3 regions of the Clostridium chromiireducens genome follow, and region 3 is predicted to be linked to each of the others. Evidence: riboswitches for the same ligand, from Rfam matches in the RefSeq annotation. Region 3 holds a riboswitch; each other region holds the start of a gene.
The links. A riboswitch is a leader RNA that binds a small molecule or an ion and turns the genes downstream of it on or off. The one in region 3 is predicted to bind S-adenosylmethionine.

Region 1 (6,744 bases), on a different contig from region 3:
ATGGAAATTAAAATTGAAATTCCAGTATTAAAAATATTAGCAATTGCATGTTCAGGGTTATTAGGATATGTCACTGGAATGATAATATACAGATAATAATCTAACAACGATACAATACATGTGGAAAATATAATTGTAACAAAATTTATAATTTCGATGAATATTAAAACATGCATATATTTTGATCAAATCATAAAAAACAGTCATTAATTTGGCTGTTTTTTGCATAAAGTCTAATTACAATAAAATAATTATATTGGGTAATGTTGAGTTGGAAAATTGAATTTTTTTATCACAAGTTGAATAATAGCAGAAGAACTTTAAAATCCTGGTATTATTAAAGATAAAAAATAAAGAGTTATATTAAGATTTAAAATAATATAACTCTTTATCTATATAATTTAATACAATCCAGCACTCATAAGCCTTTTTCTAATTTGCGGTCCAACAAGTGATGCAATTATAATTTTTATTAAATCACCAGGGATAAAAGGGAGTACGCCAACTGCTAGAGCTTTGTTGAATGTCATATGCGCTACATATGATAACCAAGCTGTTCCAAATAAGTATGTAACAGTAGTACCTATTACCATTCCTAAAAAGCCCATATAAATTTTATTAGAAAATTTATCAATAAATAGCCCGCTAATAAATGCCATAAAAATGAATCCAATTAAGTATCCACCTGTAGGACCAGCTAATTTAGGCAATCCACCAGAAAATCCTGAAAATACTGGAAGTCCAATAAGACCTAAGAGAAGGTAAACCGTATAACTAATTGTTCCTCTTCTCCTTCCCAATATGTATACTGAAAAATAGATTGCTAAATTAGTTAAAGAAATTGGCACAAGGCCAATAGGGAGTGAAAGTGGACCTAGGATACAAGTAACTGCACTCATTACTCCAATTAAAGTTAGCTGACGCGTATTGGGTTTGTTTATATTTTCCATATTTATTATCTCCTTTGTATATAGTTTATTAATGATTTTAATAATGTGTATTTCTATCTTTTTATATCAAAGCCTAGATTTGTAAGCATTATTTTATCTTGAAATGTATTGTTTCCTACAGTTGTTAACATATCTCCTGTAATTGTGGCATTGGCTCCTGAACGGAAAATTTTTGTACCTCCATCTGTAAAATAAGTTCTACCAGCCGCCATACGAATATAAGCAGTTGGATTTATGTATCGAAAAATTGCGATTGTTCTTAGTATATCTTCTTCAGGAATTCTTTCTAAGTTTTCAAATGGTGTGCCTTTAATAGGCATTAGTACGTTTATCGGTATTGAAATTACATTAAGTTCTGATAAACTTATGGCCATATCAATTCTGTCTTTCCAAGTTTCGCCCATTCCTATAATTCCACCTGAGCAAACTTTTAAACCTACCTTTTGAGCAAGTTTTATTTCTTTAATTTTATCTTCGTATGAATGAGTAGTGCATATATTATGAAAGTTATTTTTAGAAGTCTCGATGTTTGCATGATACATTGAAACTCCAGCTTCTTTTAATTTCATAAACTCTTCTTCCGTTAAAAAGCCATGAGATGCACATAAATTAATTGAACACTCTTTATTCATCATTTCATAGGATTGTACGGCTTTTTGAAAATCTTCACCGGTCAATGCCCTTCCAGCTGTAACAATAGAGTATCTATGTACGCCATTTTTCTCATTCTTTTTACAATCTTCTAAAATTATTTCTGGATCTAAAAAATTATACTCTTTAACCTCTGCCTTATGGTGGGTTGATTGGGCACAAAACTTGCAATTTTCACTGCACCTGCCGCTACGTCCGTTAATAATTGTACAAAGGTCAACTTTGTCACCACATAATTCTTTACGAATTTTATCAGAGCCTTCGCAAAGTTCTTTTAAATCAGCAGTCAATAAAAAATCTAAATTATCATTTCTATTTAATCGTCTTCCAGCTATAATTTCATCAGCTAATTTCTTCATTTTCATTCCCCCAAAAATCTAACGTAAAATTAATTTAAAATTAGTATATAATTTATTTGCAATATTGTCAACCTTCCAAATTATTGTTGGTTGACAATTAGTTCGTAATAGTTAACATTCACTAAGAGAAAAAACGTAGTATTAACTAAAAAAATTATTATGAATTAGTGAATTTATTTATCCCCAAAAGGATTATCAAATATGAAAAAGTATTAATAAATTTGTGAGGAATCTTGTATGTTGAAGATTAATTCTTATCTACAATTATCGTAATATATCATATTATAGAATAGTTATAAATACTTTAAAGGATAAATCTTATGAATCAAATAAGAAATAATGATAATCATAGCTTAAGAAATCAAGATGGTACTAGGGGAAACAATAAATTAAGAGTCATTGGTAAAGGGACTGTAAGTGTAAGACCAGATGGAGCTGAGGTTATAGTTGGCGTTACAACAGAAGATAAGCAATTGGAAGTTGCACAACAGGAAAATGCTCAAACTATGCAGCAAGTTATCAATAGTATAAGAGCTGTAGGGGTGCCCCAAAGGAATATACAAACTCGAAATTATAACATTAGACCTGATTATGATTATATTAATGGTGAGCAGATATTCAGAGTATATGAAGTAAGCACTAACCTTGAAGTTGTAATTAGTGATATTAATTCCGTGGGTCAAATAATTGATACAGCTGTAAGTAATGGTGCTAATTCTGTGAATGGTATTATTTTTACAATTTCAGATGAAACAGCACAATATTATGAGGCTTTAAGGAGAGCAGTTGAAGATGCTCAAAATAAGGCTAGAGTTATTGCAAATGAACTTAATGTAAATCTAGATATAATACCGATAGAGATAAATGAACAGAACGAGGAGGAAATAATGCCTGCAGTAATGACTCTTAAAAGCTCAAATGCTTCTACACCAATTGAGGCTGGAGAAAATATAATAAATGCGGATATAGAAGCTATATTTGTATATTCAAAATATTAAAAAACTAAAACACAAAATGAAAGTCAGATTATTTTATATAATTTTATCTGGCTTTTGCTTTTTAAAAATTATATGATTATATAAAGTAAAAGATAAAAATTAAATTGTTTAGGTTTAAAACGCTAAATATAACAATAAAAATCAACCTAAACATAGTCAAGGTACTTAAATTAAAGTTGAAGTTGTAATTTAAAAATACTGGAGGTAATAATTATGGCTATATTTGAAGCTTGTGTTGGAAATTATGAAGAAGCGATTTCGGCTGCAAAAAGAGGAGCAGATAGAATTGAACTTTGTGATAACTTGATGGAAGGGGGAACGACACCAAGCTATGGTACAATTAGGAAAACATTAGAAAAATTAGATATTCCTATAATGGTGATTATAAGGCCACGAGGAGGCAATTTTACATATATAAAAGACGAGATAGAAATAATGAAATATGATATACAAATGTGTAAGGATCTTGGAGTACATGGAGTTGTAATTGGAGCAATTAAAGAATCAAAAATAGATAAGGATATTATAAAAGAGTTGATTAGCCTAGCAAAACCACTAAGTATAACTTTTCATATGGCATTTGATGAAATAGAGGATAAGTATACTGCTATTGATGAATTAGTAGATCTTAAAATAGATAGAATACTTACAAAAGGTGGTGCTGAAGATGCTATATCTGGAAAGGATACTATAATAGAATTGATTAATTATGCCAATGGAAGAATCTCAATAATGCCTGGCAAGGGTGTTAATACAGATAATAGAGATTTTCTTCTTGCATATACAGGAGCAACTGAAATACACGGGAGTAAGATAATTTAAGCAGCTTAAACGTAATGTTTTGTATATAAGAAAACCAATGCTTAATAACTAAGCATTGGCATAGAATGTCTTATATATTATCCAAAATAGCGGTACTCTAATTTTGATCCCTATCCTTCGATAGGTGGGTGCCCTCACAGATGTTTAAATCGCCTTCAATGCCGTGCAAGGACTCATAAGAAAGTACATTGTCTCATCTAAATAATTGAGCTCCCGTAGTTTAAGTGTAGGTTCAAAATAAGAGCTTAACGAATATTTCAGAATTAATAAATCCATACATGGTGGTTAAACTGCACAAATAATAAACACATGTACAGATTTAAGCTAGTCCAAACCAAGATGTTACAAGGTATTACTAACTTATAATTTGGCAGGAAAATTATTAGAAAAGTATATATTTTTCAGCCGTGAAGTTATGATAACATATTTAAAATTTCTATGCAATAGATATGCCTATGGGAATTTAAACCTTAAGAATAAATTACTAGAACTCTCTAATTTGAAAACTCTACGAAGTGCTGAAAAATATTTGAATGACAAATATCTAGTGTAGAAGAGCATATATCTATTTTTGCTTGATGAGAACATTAGAAAATTAATATTAGTAAATAAAAATAAAGTATTGACAATGCAAAAAAACCAATGTATACTACACCTATAGGAAATAAGGAAAAACAAATAACTTATCAAGAGTGGTGGAGGGACTGGCCCTGTGAAACCCAGCAACCGATTTAATAAAATTTTTATGAAGATTCGGTGCTAATTCCTGCAGCTTTAGCTGATAGATAAGAGGGAGAATTTTTATGCAATGACGCACTAGAGTTTGATCTCTAGTGCTTTTATTTTTTAAAGTAAGTTTTTATAATTCTTTATTTTATTATTAAATGTAAGATAAAGAATTATTCTTTAATAATATATATGAGTATTTTGATAAGAATTATTTAGATACTAAGTTAAATTAGGGGGTTAAAGACATGCCGAAATTAAGTAACAGATTAGACTGGTTTTCTGAATCTGTAATTAGAAAAATGACAAGAATAGCAAATAAATATGGATCAATAAATCTTTCTCAAGGGTTCCCAGATTTTGATCCTCCAAAGGCAATACTTGAAGGATTAAAGGAAGTTGCAAATAAAGGACCTCATCAATATTCAGTAACTTGGGGTGCTCAAAACTTTAGAGAAAAACTTGCTTTAAAGCAAGAGAAGTTTATGGGAATTCATATTAATCCAGATGAGAACGTCCTTGTGACATGTGGAAGTACAGAAGCAATGATGTGTGCAATGATGAGTGTTTGTAATCCAGGAGACAAGGTGATAGTATTTTCACCATTTTATGAAAACTATACTGCGGATACTATTTTATCAGGAGCTGAGCCTATATATGTTGAATTAAAACCGCCAGCTTTTAATTTTGATAAAGAAGAACTAAGAAGTGCATTTAAGCAGAATCCAAAGGCGCTAATTCTTTGTAATCCATCAAATCCTACAGGGAAGGTTTTTACTAAAGAAGAGCTATTATATATAGGAAGTCTGGCAAAAGAGTATGATACTTTTGTTATTACCGATGAGGTTTATGAGCACATAATATTTAAACCTTACAAACATACTTATTTAGCGGCACTTGAAGGTATGTTTGAAAGAACAATTTCTTGCAGTTCATTGTCAAAGACTTATTCAATAACAGGATGGAGGCTTGGATACATAATTGCAAGTAAAGAAGTAATAGAGAATTGTAAAAAGGTACATGATTTTTTAACAGTAGGAGCTGCATCACCACTTCAAGAAGCAGCCATTAAAGGTTTAGAATTTAGAGATGAGTATTATGAAGAACTAAATAATACTTATGAGAAAAAAAGAAAGTTATTCTTAGATGGGTTAGATGAAATAGGGCTTAAGTATTATGAACCTCAAGGAGCCTATTATGTTATGGTCGATATATCTGAATTTGGATATGACGATGATTATAAATTTTGTGAATGGTTAGCACAAGAAATAGGAGTAGCAGCAGTACCAGGATCAAGCTTTTTTAGAGGAAATGTAAGTAATTATATAAGATTCCATTTTGCAAAGAAAGAAGAAACATTAAAAGAAGCACTTAAGAGACTTGAGAAATTGAAAGAGTATAGATAGTGAAAAATATGTAATTTTAATTAATTAATATAGTATTTAAACCAATGATAAATTCTAACAAAAATTACATTGGAAATTTAATATAATATCAGCAAAATATAGGGGGAATAAAAATGAAAATTATTAAAAAACTAGCGGCATTAATAGTATTAGGAACAATAGGAGCAAGCATAGTTGGATGCAGCAGTAGCAAAGAAACAGCAAAAACAGATAATAAAGAAGGAAATAAGAATATTCTAGTCGGAGTATGCCCAGGACCTTATGGCGATATGGTTAAAGAAGCGTTAGCATCAGCATTGAAACCTAAAGGATATACAGTTACAACTAAAGAATTTAGTGATTATATTCAACCAGATAAAGCTTTGGATAATAAGGAAATTGATGCAAACCTATTTCAACATACTGAATACTTAAAGAAATTTAGTGCAGATAATAATCTGAAGATTTCACCTGTAATTGTTGTTCCAACTTTAGGTATGGGTGTATTTTCAAATACATTAACTTCGCTAGACCAGTTGAAAGATGGGGCTAAAATAGCAATACCAAATGATGCGTCTAATTTAGCTAGAGCATTAAGACTATTAAAAGCAAATGGGGTAATTAAATTAAAGGATAATATTGATGAAACAAAAGCAACTGAAAAAGATGTTGCGGAAAATCCAAAAAATATTAAGTTTACACCAATTGAGGGAGCACAGCTTGCGAGAAGTATAGAAAGTGTTGATGCAGCGGTAGTGCCAGGTAATTTTGCATTTGCATCTAAACTTGACTATTCTAAAGCATTAACTGTTGAAAAACTAGCTGAAAATTATAAAAATGTAATTGCAGTAAG
Region 2 (6,744 bases), on a different contig from region 3:
CCAGAAGAAAACACTCAGGAAGTGAAAAAAGAATTACTTGAGGTATAAATAGACGTTATCTATACAGATGATTAATCAAGTGATACCATAATATATAATACTTACATTAAGGTATCACTATATTTAAGTATTGAAAATAAGTTGCTTTACAAAGATTGGTATAATATAATTTTAATAGAAATATAACCATAGCAGGTGATTATAATGGCAAGAAAAAGAAATGAAAATTCATTAGCGGAAAATAGAAAAGCAAGACATGATTATTTTGTAGAAGAAGCAATGGAGGCTGGATTAGTTCTAGTTGGAACTGAAGTAAAGTCAATAAGAAATGGGAGAGTCAATCTTAAGGATTGCTATGCCGATATATATAATGGTGAAATATTTATAAAAAATATGCATATTTCTCCTTATGAACAAGGAAATATATTTAACGTAGATCCATTAAGAGAAAGAAAGTTACTCCTTCACAGAGATCAAATAAGAAGACTTGATGGTTTAGTATCTCAAGACGGATATACGTTAGTACCACTATCATTATATCTAAAAGAGGGTAAAGTTAAGGTTGCACTTGGGGTATGCAGAGGTAAGAAGAATTATGATAAAAGAGACTCTATGCTAGAAAAAGCTCATAAGAGAGATATGGATAGGGCGATAAAAGAAAGAAGTAAATATTAATAAATTAAGCTACCAAAAATATAGATGAAATATTTTTGGTAGCTTTTTAATTAGTCTAAATTTAATAATATTATATAATTTATTTTTAATGAAAATTCAAATTTGATAAATAATAAACATATAGTATTACAAAATTCAATGGTATATAATTTGACTTCAGGTAATATATGTAAAATGAGTTGTAATTAGGGGAGGGTAATTGTTTTGAAAAAAATATTTAAAATTAAAAAGATTGTATCAATTTTGACAAGTTTATTTTTCACAATCACTTTATTTACAGGGGTCTCCGTAAAAGGTTATGCAACAGAAAATGATAAAACTTTTGATGTTGTTGAAATAACTGATTTTCATGGAGCATTAAATGACGCATCAGGAAAGCCTGTTGCAGGAGTCTTAGCAGATAGAATAAATAAAATAAAAACTTCTAATCCAGATAGAACTCTAATTTTAGGCGGTGGAGATTTATATCAGGGATCTGCAATTTCAAATATTATGAAAGGGGTTCCAGTTCAAGAAGTTATGTCAAAAATAGGTCTGGAAGTGACAACCCTTGGAAATCATGAATTTGATTGGGGACTAGATACACTTTTAAATGAAACTATGAAGGGAGCATCATACTCAATAATTTGTAGCAATCTTTATAGTAAGTCAACAGGAAAAAGGATATTTGATCCTTATAAAATCGTTACTAAGGATGGAATAAAGATTGCAGTAATAGGAGGAATAACTCCAGAAACATCAACAATTGTATCACCTAAGTATGTGAAAGATTATGAATTTAAAGATTTAGCAAATGAAGTTAATTCCATAGCAGGAGAATTGAAGCAGAATAATTCTGCAGACATAATATTAGCATTAATACATGAAGGAGATAACGGAGATAATGCAACTGGAGCTATATTTAACATAGCAGACAAACTTAAAAATATAGATGCGGTTTTTGGTGGCCACAGCCATACTAAAACTTCAGCAATTGCTAAAGTCACAAATATTCCAGTTTTTATTGGAAATTCTGCAGGTAAAGGATTTATAGATGCTAAGTTTAAGATAACTGGTGATAAAAAAGTGAAGTTTGATACGCCAACAATAGAATCTTCTTATATAGCATTGGATAATGATAAGGGATATAAAGCCGAAAATCCAGAAACAGATAGATATATTAATGAGATGGTGGATAATGCTAATAATGAAATAAAATCAACTACTAATGAGGTTATCGGGTACAATAATGAAAAAGAACTTACAAGAAAAATAAATATTTCTCCATATGGTTCATCGGTCTTGGGAAATTGGGCTACAGATGTCACAAGAAATGCAGTTAACGCAGATGTAGGAATTCAAAATAATGGAGGGCTAAGAATAGATATACCACAAGGTGATATGACAGTAGGTACTATGTGGCAATTTATGCCTTTTGATAACACCATTTACAAACTAAGTATGACAAAAGCTCAATTAAAAGAAGCTTTAGAACAAGGAGTTGCAGATAATAGCAAGGGAATGCAAGTATCAGGAATTAAGTTTACCTATAACTCAAATCTTCCATCTGGAGAAAGAATTAAGGATATAACAAGAGAAGATGGAAGCGCAATTAAGGATTCTGAAAACTTATCTGTAGCATTGCCGGACTTTGTTGCTCAGGGTGGAGATTCATTTACAGCATTTAAAAAATATGGTGGATTAAATGTAGCTAATGATACTCATATTTTAGTAAGAGATGCATTTATTGATTGGTGCAAAGATAATAAAGATAAGAATGGCAAAAATACAATTCCTAACAAGGAAATAGAAAGAATGATAAACTTATCGAGTTCAATAATATTATTAGCAACAACTGATGTACATGGAACAGTATTAGATTATGATTACGCAATGGGAAAGGCAACGGAGAAAGGTCAAGGGCTAGCAAGAGTCTCAACATATGTTAAAAATGTTAGACAAAATAATAAAAATGTTATGTTAATTGACAATGGAGATACTATTCAAGGAACGCCTTTATCGTATTATTATGATGTAATGGATAAAAATTTAGAGTATCCTATGGCGAAAGTAATGGGGGCTATGAAATATGATTCATGGACTTTAGGTAACCATGAATTTAATTATGGTTTAGAGGTATTAAATAGAGTTATTAAGGATTACCAAAGTGAAGGAATATCAGTCCTTGCTGCTAATGTATATAAAGGAGATAATTCAAATTTTGTTCAACCTTATATTATAAAAAGCTTCAATGTAAATGGTAAAGAAGTTAAGCTTGCAGTAATAGGTTTAGAAAATAAATGTGTACCAAGTTGGGAAGACAAATCGCACTATGAAGGGCTTGAGTTTAATGATCTTGTAGATGAAGCAAAAAAATGGGTTAAAGAGGTTAAGGCTAAAGGGGCAGATATTGTTGTAGTTTCAGCTCATAGTGGGGAAGAAACAGAAGCAGATGTTTTGCCAGAAAATCAGATTAACGAAATTGCAACGCAAGTAAGCGGAATTGATGCAATTGTTGCAGGTCATACTCATCTAAAAGTCAATGACTTAACTAAGAAAAATCCAGAAGGAAAAGTCGTGCCAATAGTGGAATCAACAAAAGGAGCAACAGGGATTGCTCAATTTGAAATGAATATTGATTCAAATGGAAAACTTTCAGGGATTTCAACTAAGAATGTTGTTATTGATAAGAATATAGGAGAGGATTCTGAGATAGTAACTCTAATTAAACCATATCAAGATGCAACTTTGAAGTATGTAGATACAAAAATAGGAACTTCAAGTGGAGAGTTCACTGGGCAAGGACAAACAAATCAGCCTACAGCAATTATGGAGCTAATTAATAAGGTTCAAAAAGAATCTGCTGGAACTAAGCTTTCAATTGCTGCACCTTTAAGTTCATCAGCATTCATACCAAAAGGCGATATTACAATAAAAGATATGATGGCGGTTTATACATTTGAGAATTTCTTATATGGTATAAAGATGAATGGTAAGCAGCTTAAAGATTGGATGGAGTATTCTGTTAGATATTATGCTCAAACTAATAGCAGTAATCATGTAGTTGCTAAGGACTCGGCATTAAACATTCCAGATTATAATTTAGATCAACTATATGGAGCAACCTATGATATAGATTTAACAGAGCCTTCATGTATAGTGGATAAAACAACTGGAAGAGTAATTTCTGGAAATAGAATAAAAAATTTAAAAGTAAATGATGTGGCAGTAAAAGATAGTGATGAATTTACTGTTGCCATAAACAATTATAGATATAATGGTGGCGGCGGTTTTATGAAAGCAGCTGGATTGAGTAATACTGATGCAAGTATTGTAAATTATGATTCGGGTAAAGTTCTTGGAGATGACGGTCAAGTGAGAAGCTTGATGACAAATTATATTAAAGAACATGGACAAATATCTCCACAATGCTCAAATAACTGGAATATTACAACAAATGGTTCTACTCAGAAAAAAGCAGCTTAATTATCTTATTGATAATAAAACTATAATATTATTTTAAAATTTATATGTAAATATTAAAAAGTTCTTGCAATATGTTAATCTACTATATATAATGATAGTAATCCGAGCATAATACTTTGGATTAAATGGATTCAATGGTTATTATTTAGAGATTGACAAATGAAAAAAAAATTTATATAATCATTTCAGTAACTAAATTAAATAATCTGATATCTTATCAAGAGTGGTGGAGGGACTGGCCCTGAGAAACCCGGCAACCTAAATATTGTATAAAAGTCGATATTTATATGGTGCTAATTCCAGCAGCATTAGCTGATAGATGAGAGGATAAATTTGAATGGTGTTTTATGCGCTAGAGATTTATTCTCTGGCGCTTTTGTTTTGAGGTATTAATTAAATAATCTGAAAAGTTACTTAAATTACTACCTTAGTTATCCGGAAACTAACAAAACAAAGTCAAAGGAGGAAAATGTGTTTTGATAGAAATTAGAAATGTAGTCAAGAATTTTGGGGAAACACAAGTTATAAAAGACGTATCAATAAGTATTAAAGAGGGCGAAATTTATGGAATAATAGGACATAGTGGGGCAGGAAAATCGACATTACTTAGATGCATAAATGGACTTGAAACTTATGATGGAGGATCAGTAAAAGTAATGGGGAAAGAGGTTTCTTCATTAGCAGGGACTAGCCTTAGAGAATTTAGAAAAGATTTGGGGATGATTTTTCAAAATTTCAACCTTATGCAAAGAAAGAATGTTTTTGATAATGTAGCACTTCCACTTGAAGTGTGGGGATATAGTAAAAATGAAATTCAAAACAAAGTACTAAGATTATTAGATTTAGTTGGATTAAAAGATAAAAAATTAAGCAAACCATCAGAACTTAGTGGTGGTCAGAAGCAAAGAGTAGCAATAGCAAGAGCATTAGCACTAGATCCTAAAGTATTGCTTTGTGATGAAGCAACGTCAGCATTAGATCCTAAAATTACAAAAGATATTTTAGCGTTACTTTCTAAAATTAATAAAGAATTGGGAATAACAATAGTAATAGTTACTCATCAAATGGAAGTAATAAAAGAAGTATGCGAAAAGGTTGCGTTAATTGATGGAGGAAAGATAGAGGCTGAAGGAAAATCAGAGGACCTGTTCTTAAAACCAGGAAAATCTTTAAGAAAATTCTTAGGTGAAGAAGATGAAAATGGAATATTGCCAGAAGATGGAGTTAATATTAAGTTGTTCTTCCCAAGTGATTCTTCTGAAAATGCTCTTATTACAAAAATGGCTAGGGATTTAGAAATAGATTTTTCTATAGTTTGGGGAAAACTTGAAAAATTTAGAAGTGAAATATTAGGTGGGCTTGTAATAAATATTAAAGAGGAAGATAAAGATAAGGTTATAAAATATCTTGAAAATAAAGATATTTTATTGGAGGTGATTGAATAATGAATGAGGTAATAGTAAAAGCTTTAATAGAGACATTAGAAATGGTTTTTGCGTCAACTATTGGTTCACTTATTTTAGGATTTATACCTGCAATAATATTAACAGTTACTGCGAAGGATGGATTAAAACCAAATAAAGTTATTTATACTATTCTAGATTTAATTATTAATGTATTAAGAAGTTTTCCGGTTATTATATTGATGGTAGCAATTATACCTTTAACTAGATTCATTGCTGGTAAATCTATAGGTACAGAAGCGGCGATAGTTCCACTTACAATTGCAGCAGCTCCTTTTGTAGCAAGAATTATAGAATCATCATTAAGAGAAGTTGATAAGGGAATAATTGAAGCGGCAAAATCTTTTGGAGCATCAAATACTCAGATTATATTTAAGGTTATGCTTAAAGAGGCCATTCCTTCAATAGCATCAGGGATCACGCTTACAATAATAAGTATTGTTGGATATTCTGCTATGGCAGGAACCATTGGAGGAGGAGGTCTTGGTCAAGTAGCTATAAGTTATGGATACCAAAGATTCCAAACAGATTATATGGTAGTAACATGTATTGTTTTAATTATAGTAGTACAAGGACTACAAGTTCTAGGAAATTATTTTTACAATAAATTATCAAAATAGGGGGAAAAAATATGAAAAAGAAATCAATTTTATCAGTAGTTTTAGCAGGAGTAGTAGCATTTGGATTAGTAGGATGTGGGGGCACAGCTACTTCAGGAAGTAAAGATTCAAAAAATGATAAGGTAATAAAAATTGGTGTAACACCAAAACCACATAAAGAAATAGTGGATATAGCTAAGCCGTTACTTGAAAAAGAAGGGTATACTGTAGAAATAACAGAATTTAATGATTATGTTCAACCAAATACTGCAGTATCTGAAGGATCATTAGATGCAAACTTCTTCCAACACATGCCTTATTTAAAAGAACAAAATGAATCAAAAGGCTTTAAGTTAGTATCTGTAGGTGCTGTACATTTAGAACCAATGGGATTATATTCTCATAAGGTTAAGAGTTTAGATGAACTTAAGAGCGGGGCAACAATTGCTGTTCCTAATGATCCATCAAATGAAGCTAGAGCACTAAAGTTATTAGCAGGAAAAGGATTAATAAAAATTAAAGATGGTGAATTAGTTACACCA
Region 3 (6,744 bases):
TGTAAGTATGGTAACATATTTAGCTGACTGATACTAATAGGTCGAGGGCTTGACCAATATAATCAAGTTGTAATACATTAAAAACTATGTGCAATTTTGAAAGAACAAGGTTCTTTCAAGTATGTGAATACTGAAAACCAAATGAATAGTATGAATTAAAGTTTCTTTTTAAAGGAAACACTAACTCACATTCGTTCGCTGGTGTACAGTTTTTAAAAGGAATACAAATCGCTAAAGCGATTTGCATAAGTTCGTTCGACCAAATCATAAATTTGGGAACTCACTTAATCTCGTGATGATGGCATAGAGGTAACACTCCTTCCCATTCCGAACAGGAAAGTTAAGGTCTATAGCGCCGATGGTACTGCACGGGTGACTGTGTGGCAGAGTAGGACGTTGCGAGGTAATTAAAAAGATAGTCGTATGACTATCTTTTTTGTTTCTAAAAATAAAGTTATTGTGAAGAACTCAAAATATAAAAATACTTGCACAGTGATCAATTTTAAGTTACTGTAAGCAACCGGAAGGGAATATATGTGTTTGATTCGGTTCTTGGAATATTTTTAAAAGATGTATATTCCCTTTTTTTGTTTATTAGTAACCTTAAAATAACAATATATTTATACAAGTATTTTTATATTTCTGTGTTGGTAATAATGCGTTTGGTAATTATATTTACAACTTTTTATACAATATATATCCCATTCTTCTAGAGTAGGTAGTGGCAAAAAATCTAAAGTGATAGCAAAACAAAGAAATAGAATACATATATGTGTTCTATTTCGCTTGTTCATTGCCTCACTTTAGATCTTAGCAATACCTTTATAGTGAGCATTTCAAAGTATCAATATGTCCAGAAACTTTTATCTTCCTATATATATTTGTAATAATTCCATTTTCATCTATTACAAATGTGCTTCTTTCAATACCAATAGATTTTTTCCCAAACATAGTTTTTTCCTTTAAAACACCATATAGATTACATACCTCTTCGCTTTCATCAGAAAGTAAAATAAAAGGCAAATCATATTTACTAATAAACTTATCATGAGATACAATAGAGTCTCTACTTATTCCTAAAATTATAGTATTCTTCTTGTCAAAGTCTTCTATAGAATTTTTAAAATCTTGAGCTTCCTGTGAACATCCAGGAGTATTGTCTTTAGGGTAAAAGTATAGGATTACCTTTTTATTTAAATAATCACTTAATCTATGTTCTAATTTATCAGATCCCATTAATTTAAAATCTGGAGCTTTCATTCCTTTTTCTAAAACAAAGTTTTCCATTTTAATTCCTCCTAAAAGTATTCATTATACTAATTATTATCTATAAATATTTACTATGTGTAAAGTGAATTAAAAATAAAGTTATTGAGACATAAGTAAATATTTTTAATTTTATAAAAAAGGATAAGAAAAGTTATTTTAATGAATATAATAGATTAGATTTCAAATAAATTGTAGACAAGGGGGAGAAGGGCTAATGAAGTTAAGTAAAAAAACTTATACTAGCGCACAAAAGATTTTTATCAATGGAATTATATATAGTATTGATAGAAATCATAATATATATGAATCTATGGCAATTAGAGATGGAATAATAATAGCATTAGGAAGTAATGAAGAATTAAGTTGTCTATGTAGCGATGAGACTCAAGTAATTGATTTAAGATTTAGAATAGTTTTGCCAGGATTTATTGATGCACATTGTCAGATTCCAGGAAGAATGATGATAGGAAAAGATGAATTATCTTTATTTGAGGCAGGTAACTCAAAAGATTACTTGAAATTAATTCAAAGCTATATTGATACCCATCCAGAAAGAAAAATAATATATGGAGTCGGGTGGAAAAAATCTGCTTTCGAAAAAGAAGAAGAAAATATAAATGATCATACTGAAGCGTTTAAGGGGCCAAATAAAAAGTGGTTTGAAATGCTAAAAACTCATAAACCCATAGTATTAAAATCATGCGATGGCTACGTCTTGTGGTTAAATGATAAAGCATTGAAGTATTATGGAATAACTAAAGATACTAATGTTCCGATTGGAGGAAAAATAGAATTAGATGAACAAGGGGAATTGTGGGGTACCTTAAAAGGAAATGAAGTAGATATAGTTTATATAGTAAAAGCGAAAGAAATGGAAAGTTATAAAGATGATGAATACTTAAGTAAATTTATAAAATATCAAAATATATTACATTCATATGGAATAACAACAATTGGGTTAATAAATGATGAAAGACTAAAAATGAAATTGGAAACTTATAAGAAATTGGAAGAAGAAAATAAACTTAAATTAAGAATAAATTATGGGGTTACAATTAAACCTGAAGAAATTTGTAAAAAAACTATATTTGAACAAATGCATCATCTAAAAAGAAGAAGAATACTATATAAAACAGATTTATTTGACATATCAATTGCAAAGTTTTTCTCTGATGGACTTATAGAAGATAAGACAGCCTACCTATTTAGACCCTATGAGCAAATAAACAAAGAATCGTATGAAGAAAATGGGATGTTTTTATGGAATTATCAAGAATTTAAAGAAGGAATAAAAATGGCAAACAGACTAGATTTTAATGTTTGTATTCATGCAGTAGGAGACTTAGCTTGTAAATTGTCAATCGATGGCATAGAGTATTCTTTGAAAACTAACATAAATCGCAATTTTAGGAATTCATTACTTCATATAGATCTCATAACGAAATATTATATACAAAGAATGAAAAATTTGAACATAAATGCAATTATAAGACCATCATGGTTTTATAAAGATATGAGTGTGAGCAAAAATGAAGTAATGGCAATAGGTGAGGTAAGAGCTCATAGACAATACCCAATTAAATCTCTAATTGATAGTGGAATCATTACAGCTGGATCTTCAGATAATTGGGATATAGAAAGAGCAAATCCATTAAAGGCTATAGAATGTAGTTCTATACGAAATTTATATGATTTCACACAATCAGGTTATCCTGAGAAAATTAATATGACTGATATGCGATATAGATTAAATCCAAGTGAGAGAATATCAGTAATAGAGTCTGTAAAGATGTTTACTATTAATGCAGCTTATGCATTGGGGAAAGAGAAAGATATAGGAAGTTTAGAGGTTGAAAAAAAAGCGGACTTGATAGTTTTGGATAAGAATATATTTTTGTTAAATCCATTAGATATATCTAATATTAATATTGAAAGGACATATTTTAATGGGGAATTAGTGTATTTGAATGAATAGTTATAAATTAAGATCTATATTAGCAATTTAATAAAAAAAGTTGCAGAAAATTAAAAAAGTATTGACATTTTAACCTATAAAATGTATACTTTATATCATAGTAAACAACTAAGAATAATAAAATATAAATTTTTATCAAGAAAGACGGAGGGACTGGCCCAATGATGTCTAGCAACCTGGATTAAATGTTATCATTAGTTTAAGGTGCTAATTCCTGCAGATTTTATATCTGGTAGATAAGAATGTAAATGAATCTCTTCACTACTTTCTTATTTAGAAGGTAGTTTTTGCTATATATTGGACTAATTTTCTGTATATTAATTTGTAAATTTGAGTATAAATAAGACTTTTAATTAGTTATTGACAACTTGAAAATATAGGAGTAATATACAAATCATAGTAAATAGATAAGATAAATAAGAAATTAAAATATATGATGGGGGCAAGATTATGAGCAACAAAGAAAGAAATTTAAAATTTGAAACACTACAACTTCATGTAGGACAAGAACAACCAGATCCAGCAACAGATGCTAGAGCAGTACCTATTTATCAAACAACTTCATATGTATTTAGAAATTCAGCACATGCTGCTGCAAGATTTGGACTAGCTGATGCTGGGAATATATATGGACGTTTAACAAATTCTACACAAGATGTTTTTGAAAAACGTATTGCAGCTTTAGAGGGTGGGGTAGCAGCACTTGCAGTAGCTTCAGGAGCAGCAGCAATAACATATGCACTACAAAATATAACTAAAGCAGGAGATCATATAGTTGCAGAAAAAACTATATATGGTGGATCATATAACTTATTAGCACATACATTCCCAACAAATGGCGTTACAACAACATTTGTAGATCCTGATGATTTATCAAATTTTGAGAATGCAATTCAAGAAAATACAAAAGCAATCTTAATCGAATCACTTGGGAATCCAAATTCAAATATTTTAGATGTTGATGCATTAGCAGAAATAGCTCATAAACATAAAATTCCACTAATAGTTGATAATACATTCGGAACTCCATTCCTTTTCAGACCAATTGAACATGGAGCAGACATAGTTGTTCATTCGGCTACTAAATTTATAGGTGGACATGGTACATCATTAGGTGGCGTAATCGTAGATTCAGGAAAATTTGACTGGATAGGTTCAGGAAAATTCCCACAATTAACTGAGGCAGATCCAAGTTATCATGGAATCAAGTTTGCAGAAGCAGTTGGCGCAGCAGCATATGTGACCAGAATTCGTGCTGTAATATTAAGAGATACTGGTGCTTGCATAAGCCCATTTAATGCTTTTATATTATTACAAGGATTAGAAACACTTTCTCTTAGACTTGAACGTCATGTTGAAAATGCTTTAAAAGTAGTAGACTTCTTAAAGAATCATGCAAAGGTAGAGAAGGTCAATCATCCATCATTACCAGAGAGCCCAGATCATGAATTATACAATAAGTATTTCCCAAATGGAGCAGGTTCTATATTCACTTTTGAAATTAAAGGTGGAGCTAAAGAAGCGCAAGATTTTATTGATAGATTAGAAATATTCTCTCTACTTGCCAATGTAGCTGATGTTAAATCACTAGTAATTCATCCAGCAAGTACTACTCATTCACAAATGAATGAAACAGAATTAAAGGAATCAGGAATAAAGCCAAACACTATTCGTCTTTCAATTGGTACTGAACATATTGATGATATAATCTATGATTTATCACAAGCATTCGAAGCATAAAAGATATAAATAGTTAAGGTAGAGAAGATATTAATTTGAATTATATAAAAGCAAACCTTCATTAATAGATAAGATGATAATTAACCAACTAGAGGATCAACATTTATGAAAAAATGTTGATCCTCTAGTTTTAATGTTAGAAAAAATTTAAGGTGAAGAATGTTAGGTTAGTTAGTCTTTAAATGTTTTGATCTATAGTCACTAGGATAAAATCCAACATTAGATTTGAATACTCTGCTGAAATAAAAAGCATCTTTATATCCAACTAATTCTCCAACTTTTTTTATTTCTAAGTCAGGTTGATTGATTAAAAGGAGTTTTGATTCGTTTATGCGGATTTTTGTGATATATTTTATTGGCGTCTCACCTGTGTACTTTTTGAATATCTTACTAAGATATTCATTTGTAAATCCAAATTTTTCAGCTATTTTATTTAGTGAAGTTATTGAAGCATAATTATTAAGTATATAGCTTTCTATTAATTGGCTTAGATTTTCGGGTTTTAAGCCATGTGGATCAATTGAAAAAGATGAAATATTTTTATTTTCTGAATCTAGTATTACAAGTATATTTTGCAGCGCTGCATTAAGCTCGTCTATTTTAATCGGTTTCAAAAGAAAATCTTTCACACCATATTTTAGCGCTATTTGAGCATATTTAAAATCATTATATCCGCTTAAAATCATGGTTTTAATATGTGGATGATTTTGATGTATATATTTAATAAGCTGTAATCCATCAGATTGAGGCATTCTTATATCAGTAATCACCAAAGAAGGATATAATTGCTCAATAAGGGCTATGGCATTTTCTCCATTACTAGCTTCACCAACCAGTTCAAGAGGAACTGATAAGGAACTAATTTTTTTTATTAAATTCTGTCTGATCAGATGCTCGTCCTCTACAACAAGATATTTATAATTGTGTATAGTTTCCATAAAAATCCTCCTTATTATAATATATAGGACCACCGATTGTAAAAATTGTCTTATGGTCTTTTGAATTATCGATTTTAAAAATGGCATGTTCGTTGTATAAGAGTTTTAATCTTATATATACATTTTTTATTCCCATACCACCAATTTTTAAAGTTTTCAATTCCTCATCTTTATTTAAATTATAGAACGTTGATAGAAGTTCTTCTTTCTTATCTTTGCTTAGGCATCCGCCATTATCTTCAATATGAATTAACCATTTATTTTCATCTATATTAGAACTAATATTTAAATGCCATGGAGGTGATGAACTAAATCCATGCTTAAAGGCATTTTCAACAATAGGTTGTATAATTAGTTTTGGTATTAAAATGTTTTCTGTTAGCTTGTTAATATCACAAGTATAAATAAGGTCTTCGCCGTATCTCATTTTCATACATTCAATATATTTTTGTGTATATAAAATTTCTGTGCTTAAAGAAACTGCAGTTTCATCGTTAGTTGTAATATATCTAAAATAATCACACAATGCATGACACATATCTATAATATTGTCATTCATATTTTCTTCGGCCATTATACTAATATTTGTTAGATTATTATATAAGAAATGAGGATTAACAAGAGACTGTGTTGCTTGGAGTTTTGCCTTAGTTTCCTCTGATTTTAGTAATAGTATCTCATGAGAAGAATCTTTTAATTTATCATACATTTCTAAAAATGATCTATATAACTCCGATATTTCTTGGATATTACTATTTACAGGAGTTAATATAAGTTCTTTTTCATTCAAAACTCTACTAATAGTAACTTTTTTCGTTGCTT

Region 1: another riboswitch for S-adenosylmethionine. It lies ahead of D2A34_RS11665 (pyridoxal phosphate-dependent aminotransferase); the one in region 3 lies ahead of D2A34_RS05325 (O-acetylhomoserine aminocarboxypropyltransferase/cysteine synthase family protein).
Region 2: another riboswitch for S-adenosylmethionine. It lies ahead of D2A34_RS23610 (methionine ABC transporter ATP-binding protein); the one in region 3 lies ahead of D2A34_RS05325 (O-acetylhomoserine aminocarboxypropyltransferase/cysteine synthase family protein).

The regions. Positions count from the first base shown of each region.
Region 1 is NZ_QXDJ01000003.1:80,638-87,381, forward strand. Features, by position in the region: gene D2A34_RS11645 (biotin transporter BioY) at 402-950, opposite strand; gene bioB (biotin synthase BioB) at 1,004-1,960, opposite strand; gene D2A34_RS11655 (SIMPL domain-containing protein) at 2,281-2,958, shown strand; gene D2A34_RS11660 (copper homeostasis protein CutC) at 3,172-3,780, shown strand; SAM riboswitch class I at 4,461-4,572, shown strand; gene D2A34_RS11665 (pyridoxal phosphate-dependent aminotransferase) at 4,755-5,912, shown strand; gene D2A34_RS11670 (MetQ/NlpA family ABC transporter substrate-binding protein) at 6,026-6,744, shown strand, end outside.
Region 2 is NZ_QXDJ01000008.1:59,423-66,166, forward strand. Features, by position in the region: gene rnr (ribonuclease R) at 1-48, shown strand, start outside; gene smpB (SsrA-binding protein SmpB) at 205-675, shown strand; gene D2A34_RS23605 (bifunctional metallophosphatase/5'-nucleotidase) at 880-4,140, shown strand; SAM riboswitch class I at 4,352-4,466, shown strand; gene D2A34_RS23610 (methionine ABC transporter ATP-binding protein) at 4,617-5,585, shown strand; gene D2A34_RS23615 (methionine ABC transporter permease) at 5,585-6,223, shown strand; gene D2A34_RS23620 (MetQ/NlpA family ABC transporter substrate-binding protein) at 6,235-6,744, shown strand, end outside.
Region 3 is NZ_QXDJ01000002.1:44-6,787, forward strand. Features, by position in the region: partial or broken rRNA gene D2A34_RS05305 (23S ribosomal RNA) at 1-57, shown strand, start outside; rRNA gene rrf (5S ribosomal RNA) at 289-405, shown strand; gene D2A34_RS05315 (peroxiredoxin) at 823-1,287, opposite strand; gene D2A34_RS05320 (amidohydrolase) at 1,484-3,244, shown strand; SAM riboswitch class I at 3,374-3,487, shown strand; gene D2A34_RS05325 (O-acetylhomoserine aminocarboxypropyltransferase/cysteine synthase family protein) at 3,695-4,984, shown strand; gene D2A34_RS05330 (response regulator transcription factor) at 5,152-5,922, opposite strand; gene D2A34_RS05335 (sensor histidine kinase) at 5,900-6,744, opposite strand, start outside.